DNA from 3 places in the Tardiphaga sp. P4_G1 genome. Region 1 is predicted to be linked to each of the others. Evidence: predicted binding sites of a transcription regulator. Region 1 holds the regulator's gene; each other region holds the start of a gene.
What was found. The regulator PhoB, encoded in region 1, activates phosphate uptake and scavenging genes when phosphate is short. The targets are predictions, from matches to a motif close to TGTCATNNANCTGTCAT.

Region 2: the regulator PhoB is predicted to act here: its motif matches at 2,075-2,091, upstream of AC1DUY_RS00315 (RNA degradosome polyphosphate kinase).
Region 3: the regulator PhoB is predicted to act here: its motif matches at 1,286-1,302, upstream of AC1DUY_RS03360 (Orn/Lys/Arg family decarboxylase).

The regions. Positions count from the first base shown of each region.
Region 1 is NZ_JBFUJU010000007.1:168,232-171,508, reverse strand. It holds gene pstB (phosphate ABC transporter ATP-binding protein PstB) at 1-729, shown strand, start outside; gene phoU (phosphate signaling complex protein PhoU) at 758-1,471, shown strand; gene phoB (phosphate regulon transcriptional regulator PhoB) at 1,564-2,268, shown strand; gene AC1DUY_RS18310 (GcrA family cell cycle regulator) at 2,371-2,880, opposite strand.
Region 2 is NZ_JBFUJU010000001.1:61,851-65,127, reverse strand. It holds gene AC1DUY_RS00315 (RNA degradosome polyphosphate kinase) at 1-2,003, opposite strand, end outside; gene AC1DUY_RS00310 (P-loop NTPase family protein) at 2,160-2,837, opposite strand; gene AC1DUY_RS00305 (CDP-alcohol phosphatidyltransferase family protein) at 2,884-3,277, opposite strand, start outside.
Region 3 is NZ_JBFUJU010000001.1:678,965-682,241, reverse strand. It holds gene AC1DUY_RS03360 (Orn/Lys/Arg family decarboxylase) at 1-1,242, opposite strand, end outside; gene AC1DUY_RS03355 (molybdopterin molybdotransferase MoeA) at 1,401-2,609, opposite strand; gene AC1DUY_RS03350 (hypothetical protein) at 2,718-3,008, shown strand; gene AC1DUY_RS03345 (CbtB domain-containing protein) at 3,066-3,248, shown strand; gene AC1DUY_RS03340 (CbtA family protein) at 3,252-3,277, shown strand, end outside.

The DNA.
Region 1 (3,277 bases):
CTGAACTTCTACTATGGCGAACACCACGCCCTGAAGAAGATCAACCTGACGCTGATGGCGAACCGCGTAACCGCATTCATCGGCCCGTCGGGCTGCGGCAAGTCCACGCTGCTGCGCATCTTCAACCGCATGTATGACCTGTATCCCGGCCAGCGCGCCGAAGGTCAGCTCATGCTCGACAACCAGAACATTCTGGATCCGAAGCTGGACCTCAACCTGCTGCGCGCCCGCGTCGGCATGGTGTTCCAGAAGCCGACTCCGTTCCCGATGACGATCTACGAAAACATCGCCTTCGGTATCCGCCTTTACGAAAAGATCTCCAAGTCGGAGATGGACATTCGCGTCGAGAGGGCGCTGCGCGGCGGTGCACTCTGGAACGAAGTCAAGGACAAGCTCAACGCGTCGGGCCTCAGCCTGTCGGGCGGTCAGCAGCAGCGCCTGTGCATCGCGCGCACCATCGCGGTGCGGCCGGAAGTGATCCTGTTCGACGAGCCGTGCTCGGCGCTGGATCCGATCTCGACCGCGAAGATCGAGGAGCTGATCGACGAGTTGAAGGATCAGTATACGATCGCGATCGTGACCCATAACATGCAGCAGGCTGCCCGCGTCTCCGACAGCACGGCCTTCATGTATCTCGGCGAGTTGATCGAGTTCGATCAGACCAACAAGATCTTCACGTCGCCGACCGACCGCCGTACCCAGGATTACATCACCGGCCGCTTCGGCTGACGCGACATATTCGCGGGAGGAATTTGAGATGGCTTTTGAACACACCACCAAGGCTTTCGACGACGATCTGCAGGAGCTGACCCGTCTCGTCGCCGAGATGGGTGGCCTCGCGGAACGGCAGATCGTCGAATCCGTCGACGCGCTGATCCGCCGGGATGTCGCACTTGGCGCCCGCGTCGTCGCCACCGACTCCGAGATCGACCAGTTGCAGCGCACGATCGAAGAGCGCGCCGTGCTGACCATCGCCAAGCGCCAGCCGATGGCTGTCGATTTGCGCGAGATCGTCGGCGCGCTGCGCGTCGCCACCGATCTGGAACGCATCGGCGATCTCTCCAAAAATATCGGCAAGCGCGTCAATGCACTCGACAGCGACTTCCATCCGCTGAAGCTGATCCGCGGCCTTGAGCACATGACCGACCTCGTGACCACCCAGGTCAAGGCTGTGCTCGACGCCTATGCCGCACACGATCTGCCCGCCGCGATGACGGTGTGGAAGGGCGACGAGGAAATCGACGCGATCTGCACCTCGCTGTTCCGCGAACTCCTGACCTATATGATGGAAGACCCGCGTAACATTTCGTTCTGTATCCACCTGATGTTCTGCGCCAAAAACATCGAGCGGATCGGTGACCATGCCACCAATATTGCGGAAACCGTGTTCTACATGATCGAGGGCCAGCAGATCCTCGACAAGCGCCCGAAGGGCGACATGACCACATTCGCGAATACGCCGACGGTCTGAAGCATGATCAGGAAAAGTGGAAGCCAGTCTTCCGCAAGGATCATGATTTAAAGACTTGTCGGACGTCACTGAGGGTATTGATCAAGATGGCTGTGAATGCACGCATTCTGGTTGTGGAAGATGAAGAGGCGCTAACGACGCTGCTTCGCTACAACCTCGACGCCGAAGGCTATGATGTTGAAACCGTTGCTCGCGGCGACGATGCCGACACCCGCTTGAAGGAGCGGGTGCCGGATCTCGTGGTGCTCGACTGGATGCTGCCGGGCCTGTCCGGCATCGAACTGTGCCGCCGCTTGCGCGCACGGCCCGAAACCAAGGCATTGCCGATCATCATGCTGACGGCGCGCGGCGAAGAGAGCGAGCGCGTTCGCGGTCTCGCCACCGGTGCCGACGACTACATCGTCAAGCCGTTCTCCGTGCCGGAGCTCCTGGCCCGCGTGAAGGGCTTGCTCCGTCGTGCAGCTCCCGAGCGTCTCGCCACCGTCCTGGCGTTTGGCGATATCGAACTCGACCGTGACAAGCGCCGCGTCGTGCGCTCAAGCCGTCCGATCGATCTCGGTCCGACCGAATATCGCTTGCTGGAGTTCTTCCTGGAACATCCGGGCCGCGTGTTCAGCCGCGAACAGTTGCTCGACAGCGTCTGGGGCCGCGACATCTATATCGACGAGCGCACCGTCGACGTGCATATCGGCCGCCTGCGCAAGCTGCTCAACCCCGCCGGTGAGCCCGATCCGATCCGCACCGTGCGCGGCGCCGGCTACGCGCTGGATGATCGGTTCGACAAGGCGGCGGAGTAGGTATCTTCCCTCTCCCCGCAAGCGGGGAGAGGGAAGAAGCCCCAAACAAAAAATGCCCGGCTCATCGCCGGGCATTTTCATTTGGTTTAGATACTTTCCAGCTCAGCGCGTCGGCTTCGGCACCGCGCGGCGGCGGTCGCTGGCCGGCTGATAGGCGATGCGCGAGTGATGCGCGCAATAGGGGGCGCCGGCCAGGGCCTTGCCGCCGCAGAAATAGAAGTCCGCGCTCGACGGATCGCCGATCGGCCAATGGCAGGTGGCTTCGTTGAGTTCGACCAGCGACAGGCGCTGGCTGATCGGCACGATGTTGTCATAGGCGATCGGGTCGGGCTCGGCCTCGATCTCGTAGTTATGGGCCAATGCTGTGTTGCCACGGGCCATCGGGCGGGCGACGCGCACCATCTGCTGTGCCGGGCGCGCCTTGCGCTGCCGCGGAGCTGCCGAGGAGGGGCTCTTGGCACGGCCGGACAGGCCGAGGCGGTGAACCTTGCCGATCACGGCGTTGCGGGTCACGTTGCCGAGTTCCGCAGCGATCTGGCTGGCGGAGAGGCCGCCTTCCCAGAGTTTCTTCAACTGTTCGACGCGATCGTCGGTCCATGTCATTACCGTCATCGCCGTTTTCCCTTCGTGAGCGCCGGCCTGACCGGGCAGCGCTGCGAGTTGAGACTTCAAAAATCCCTGCGGTCAGAATCCTTTAGCGCTCACCGGGCGCGAATTTCGCGTCCGGCTGTTACGCCGCACTGGATGTGTCAAAAGGATCTACCGCCGCACGAGATGTCGTATCCGACGAGGCAAAAGCTACAATATGCCGTGACTCGCGCGCAAGAGTCGGGCATGCCGCGTCCACATGCTTCTGCAAATAAAGCGGCAAAATCGGCTTTTTCTGCGACTCCGTGTGACTCGAAAGCCGCAGTGCGCGGTTGACAGTCTTCACAGCACACATAGAATAATGCCCACGTGCCGCCCGAGAAGGGCGGCACGTTTCGTTTCTAGGGTCCGTTGTTCGATT
Region 2 (3,277 bases), on a different contig from region 1:
TTGGCCACCATGATCTGCTCGAGCACCTGGGTATGCACGGTGGGGTTCTGCAGCGGACACAGAACCTCGACGCGGCGATCCAGATTGCGCGGCATCATGTCAGCCGACGATATGTATATCGCCGCCTTCGGGCTCGGCAGGCCATTGCCCATACCGAAGCAATAGATTCGACCATGTTCAAGGAAGCGGCCGATGATCGACTTGACGCGAATGTTTTCGGACAGGCCGGGCACGCCCGGCCGCAGGCAGCAGATGCCACGCACGATCAGTTCAACGGATACACCGGCATTCGACGCCTCATAGAGCGCATCGATGATTTCCGGATCGACCAGCGAATTCATCTTGAGCCAGATCGCACCCGGCTTGCCGCTGCGGGCGAATGCCGCTTCACCGCGGATGTGTTCGAGCATGCGTCCACGCAAGGTCAGCGGCGACACGGCCATCTTCTCGATGTCGCTCGGCTCGGCATAACCGGTGATATAGTTGAACACGCGTGCGGCATCGCGACCGATGATCGGGTCGGATGTGAAATATGACAGATCGGTGTAAATGCGCGCGGTGACCGGATGATAGTTGCCGGTGCCGGTGTGCACATAGGTCGTGAGCGAGCCGCCCTCGCGGCGCACCACCAGCGACAGCTTCGCGTGGGTCTTCAATTCCAGGAAGCCATAGACCACTTGGACACCGGCGCGTTCGAGATCGCGCGCCCAGCGGATATTGGCCTCTTCATCAAACCGCGCACGCAGTTCGACGAGCGCCGTTACCGACTTACCGGCCTCAGCGGCCTCCACCAGCGTGCGGACAATCGGCGAATTGTTGGAGGTGCGATACAGAGTCTGCTTGATCGCCACCACATCCGGATCGCGCGCGGCCTGCTGCAGGAACTGCACGACGACGTCGAAGGACTCATAGGGATGATGGACAATCAGGTCCTTCTGACGGATCGCGGCAAAGATGTCGCCGCCATGATCGCGGACACGTTCCGGATGACGCGGCACATAGGGCACGAATTCGAGATCGGGCCGATCGAGCCGCGTGAGCTGCGAGACCTCGTTCATGGCGAGAATGCCGTCGACCAGCAGGATTTCGTCATCCGAGGTCGCCAGCGCGCGCTGCACGAAGGCACGGAGTTCTGCCGGCATGCCGGCTTCGATTTCGAGGCGGATCACCGACCCTCTGCGGCGACGCTTCAGCGCAGTCTCGAACAGCCGGACCAGATCCTCGGCCTCTTCTTCGACTTCGAGTTCACTGTCGCGGATGATGCGGAAGGCACCCTGCCCCTGAACAGTGTAGCCCGGGAATAGACGCGCGATGAACAGGCCAGTGGCCTGTTCCAGCGTGATAAGGCGGACCGCGCCGTCCTTGCCGGGGGTCGGCAGGCGGATGAAGCGATCGATCTTGCCGGGCATGCGGATCAGCGCGTTCATCGTCTTGCCGTCGGACACCCGCGACAGATGCAGCGCGATGGTGAAGCCCAGACTCGGAATGAACGGGAACGGATGCGCCGGGTCGATCGCCAGCGGCGTCAGCAGCGGGAAAATATTGTGGAGGAAGTGGTCCTCGATCCAGGACCGGTCGGCCTTGCTGACCTCCTTGCCGTCGAGCAGCACGATTCCGACATCGGCCAGCATGCCGCGCTGGTCACGCCAGATCGCCTGCTGGTCGCTGCCGAGCTTGGAGACCGCGCTGTTGATCAGCACCAGTTGCTCGGCCGGGGTCAAGCCGTCCGGACTGCGCTCGCTGATTCCCTCACGGACCTGCGCTTTGATACCGGCGACGCGGACCATGAAGAATTCATCAAGGTTGTTTGCGGAAATCGACAGGAAGCGGACGCGCTCCAGCGCCGGATGGCCCGGATTTACGGACTCCTCAAGGACGCGGCGATTGAAATGCAGCCAGGACAGCTCGCGATTGATGAAGCGCTCGGGACCCGATGCGACCACCTCTGCTGGCTTCGCTTCGCCCTTTTTCTCTTCAATAACAATCTCTTCTGCGGAGTCCATGAGACAGCAATCCATCCAGTTCAAGCAGCGCTATAGTGCCGGCAAATCACAGCGGACATTGCGTCAGTTGCATGACGCTTCGATGACATTGAGGAACCAGCCTGCCGCGCCGTCAAGGCACCGTTCGACGCGCCGCGTTTGACGTCCAAGGCTAAGTCAGGCGTCGCGCAGCAGTTCCGCAGCCAATGCACGGGTCACCGGCCGCCCAAGCCGGAGCGCCTCGCTATCCAGCAATTCCACCGTATGGCGGGCGGCGGCGAATGACCGCTCGATGCGGCTGGCCACATAGCTGACCACGCTCTCGTCGATGCTGAGCTGGCGGTCGGCGCAAAACTTCACGATCAGCGCCCGAAACAACCCGTCATCCGGTGGCAGCAGATTGACTACCGGGATCGCACGGAGCCGCGACCGCAGATCGCGCAACTCGACCTCCATGGCGGCCGGGGCGACCCGCGCCGTAATCAGCACATAGGCGTTGTCCTGACGTGCCAGATTAAGAAGGTGGAACAGCGCCCGCTCGTCGAAGGCACCGGCATTGAGATCCTCCACCACCAGTGCGTTGGTCACCAACTCAGCCGGAACCGTCGCAGCCGTCAGGCTGTGCGCCATGGTGGAGCGCGCGCCGGCCTCCTCGGCCCAGATCGCCGCCAGATGGCTCTTGCCGGACCCTTCCGGGCCGACAAGGAGCATTACCCGGTTCGGCCAGTCCGGCCAGCAGTCGATCAGTCCCAGCGCCTCGGCATTGGCCGGGCCCTCAAGGAAGTTGTCGCGGGACAGACTCTCCGCATGGGGCAGCGCGAACGCCAATTGACGAGGTTGGACGCGGGCGACCACGCAAATACTCCTGCCGGCTCCGCCGGCGAACGTCACGAATACCGGTTTACCGGGGCTCTTGACCGGGTTCGATGGTGCTCATGTGTCGCATCCACTCGACGAGATAGAAGGACACAGAGAGCAGCGTCAAGACGGTCACAAAGCCCATTAAAATCAAATCGTAAGGCGAGGATTTGAAACCAAATCCGAGGGCAGCAAGAACCAAGGCTGCGAAGGCCACCTGCGCCACCGTATTGAGCTTCGATACCATCAGCGGCTTCATCGGGATCGGTTTGCCGAACAACCACGACACAATGACGGCGCCCACGATCATGATATCCCGCGACACCACGAGAATCACGATCCAGCGCGGAACTGCCCCCCATATCCCCAGGGAGACATAGATCGAGACCAGCAGCGCCTTATCGGCCAAGGGGTCGAGCAGCGCACCGAGTTCGCTG
Region 3 (3,277 bases), on a different contig from region 1:
CTGGCCGCGGATGTGGCGATCCTTCATGTGGATCTGCGACGCCTGCGAGAAGCTCGCGAGCTGCTTGTGGGTCGACTGCGTCGCGATGATGCCCGGCGAATCCGGGCCGAGCTCTTTGAGCCCCATGGCGAAGCGACCGGCATAGAGCGGGTGGAATTTCATGAAACCCGCCCAGGCTTCGTCGAACAGAATGTAATCGCAGAGATGGCCGATACGCGCGATGATCATCTCGGCGCTGTAGATGGTGCCGTCATAGGTGCACTGTTCGACCACGGCGACGCGGAACGGGCGCGGACGCTTCCAGGCCTCGGGATCCGTGACGAGCGGGTTGATACGGATGCGCTCGCGCAGCGCGTCCTCGTCGAGCGCGTCCCAGTTCATCGGGCCGATCAGGCCCCAGGGATTGCGCGTCGTTGGCACATAGATCGGCACACCGCCTGAAATCATCAATGCGCCATGCAAAGCCGCCTTGTGATTGTTGCGATCGAACAGCACCAGATCGCCATCGGTAACCAGAGCCGATAGCGCGACCTTGTTGGAGGTCGAGGTGCCGTTGAGCACGAAATAGGTTTTCTCCGCCCCGAAGATCTGCGCGGCTTCCTTCTGCGCCTGCAGCGCGGGGCCCTCATGAGTTAGCAGGTCGCCGAGATCGAGCACCGAGTTGTCGAGGTCGTCGCGGAACACCGCTTCGCCGAGATGTTCCATGAACACCCGCCCGATCGGGCTGCGGCTGTAGAACACGCCGCCATTGTGCCCGGGGCAGGTCCAGAGCTGGTTGCCTTCCTCGGCATAGTCGACCAAAGCGCCGAAGAACGGCGTCTTCAGCGTCTCGGCATATTGCTTCAACCGGCTGATGAGATTCTTGGCGATGAACGGCGGGGTTTCCTCGGACAGGAAGACATAGCCGTCGATGAAATCGAGCACCTCGACCGGGACGTCTTCAAACCGCTTGCGACGGATCAGCAGGATGATGGGGAAATCGAGGCCCCGTTTACGCATCAGGTTGATCAGCGCCGCGGTCTTGCCTTCGAGGCCCTTCTTGCCCCAGTCGACCACCATGCAGCCGATCGCCGCGTCGGTCTGGACCGCGATCGTGGCGTCTTCGAGCTTGCGCGCCTTGACGACCTCGAAGCCGGAACGCTCGATCTCATCGACGATCTGATTGAGGCGAATGCCCTCGAGATCGTCGGCGTCGAATGTTGGCATCGCAAACAGGAAATTGAAGCGTTTGAAATAGTCCATTTGTGCACCGATCTTGTTTCGCAGCGATGTCTCGCTGCGTTACGTGACAATTCAGTGACTGAAGCCGCGTTAAGGTATCTCAGTCAGAAAAAAGCTCAGAGAACATGCCGCGCGGCGGAAGTTCCGGTGGCCCGGCATCCCATCGCGCATCTCGGCCTTTAAACAGGCAGTCGCATGATCGCGCAGGAATCACCAGCGGCGGCGGCGGGAGCGAATGGCTTGCGGATCAGAAGTCCTTCGGCGACAGCCAGATTTCCCAGCAGCGACGAGTCCTGCTTGATGACCGGCGTCGCCACGACGGTGCCGTCGGCCCGGGTCTCGAGGCGCGTGCGCAGGTAATCCTCGCGCTGGTCGTTGGCGGCGAGGTCGCGGCCGAGCACCGCGGGTTCGAGCGCGTGAGCGACCTCGATTCGGCCGGACAGCGCGCGCAGCAGCGGCACCATGAACAGGAAGCCGCAGACATAGGACGAGACGGGATTGCCGGGCAGGCCGATCACGCGCATGCCCTGGCGGCGTCCGTGCATCATCGGCTTGCCCGGCCGCATGGCGATGCGCCAGAACGCCATCTCGACGCCGGCATTGATCAGGGATTGCTGCACGAGGTCGTGGTCGCCGACCGACGCGCCGCCGGTGGTGATCAGCACGTCCGCCTTCAGATCGATCGCGCGCTGAATGGCCGATGTGGTCGCCTCCAGCGTGTCGACGGCGATACCGAGATCGATCACCTCGGCGCCTTCGGCACGGGCCAGCGCACGCAGCGCGAAGCCATTGGAGAGCACGATCTGGCCGGGGCCGGGGACCGCGCCGGGCATGACCAGTTCGTCGCCGGTGGCGAGCACGGCAACGACCGGCCGTCGCCGCACGGGCAGTGACGGATGGTTCATCCCGGCAGCAAGCGCTAGGTCGCGATCGGTAAGGCGGGTGCCGGCGCGCAGCAGCACATCGCCTTCGTTGAAATCGACGCCAGCCGGGCGGATATGCTTGCCGGAAATCGCGGCCTCGTTGATCCCGACGATATCGCTATCGCGCGTAGTATCTTCCTGGATCACGACGGCGTCGGCGCCAGCGGGCAAAACGCCGCCGGTGAAGATTCGCAGGGCTTCGCCGGTCTGCAGCGGGCGGTCGAACGGCTTGCCTGCGGCGATCTCGCCGATGACGCGGAGCTTGGCGCCCAACTTCGCATCGGCGGCGCGCACGGCATAGCCGTCCATCGCTGACATGGGCTCCGGTGGTTGCGTTCGCAGCGAAGCGATGTCGCGGGCGAGCACGCGGTGGAACGCGTCTTCCAGCGGCACCATCTCCTCAGGCAGCGCATCGGCGCCCGCGAGAATCGCGGCCATGGCATCGGTAACCGGCATCAGGGCCATCGCGGGGATCTCCGGCAGTGTGGGCGCCCGTCATAGCGGAGAGCGGGAGCGGACGCAAAACCACCGGCGCTTTGGCAGGGCAGGGAAACACGGTAGACATCGGCGATCATGACCGACAACCACGCTGCAACCGACGATGAAGCGCCTGTCTGGCGGGAGGATGTCGATGCGCTGGCATTCCGGCCGTCCGGCCATTGCGGGCTGTGCATGGTGCACCGTCATGCGTTCCGGACGCTGCTCCGGCGTTACCCGTCGCCGGAGGAATGCGCGGCCTATTTCCGCGACCACAGAGACGTGTTCCAGGCGGCGGCCGGCGCCAAGCTGGTGCGTGCGCCGGTGGCGGCAGATGCGAATTTTCATCTGACCAGCCGCGATCTCGCCCGCGCGATGCAAAATTAACGGTCGCGCCGCCGGTGCAACTCGGCTAAATTGGCCGTCTATTTCGCGAGGATTCCGATGCAACAGACCCAGACCGCCCAGATCTCCGCCGTGACCACTGACGTCAATGTCGTCGTGCAGGCTGTTCTGGCCATGGCGCTCGGTCTGTTCATCGTCGGTGTGGTCGGCTTCTCGCATATCAGCGCCGTCCACAATGCGGCCCATGACACGCGCCACGCCAACGCATTCCCCTGCCACTGAGACATGTCCGTCTTCAGGTCGATCGTTTT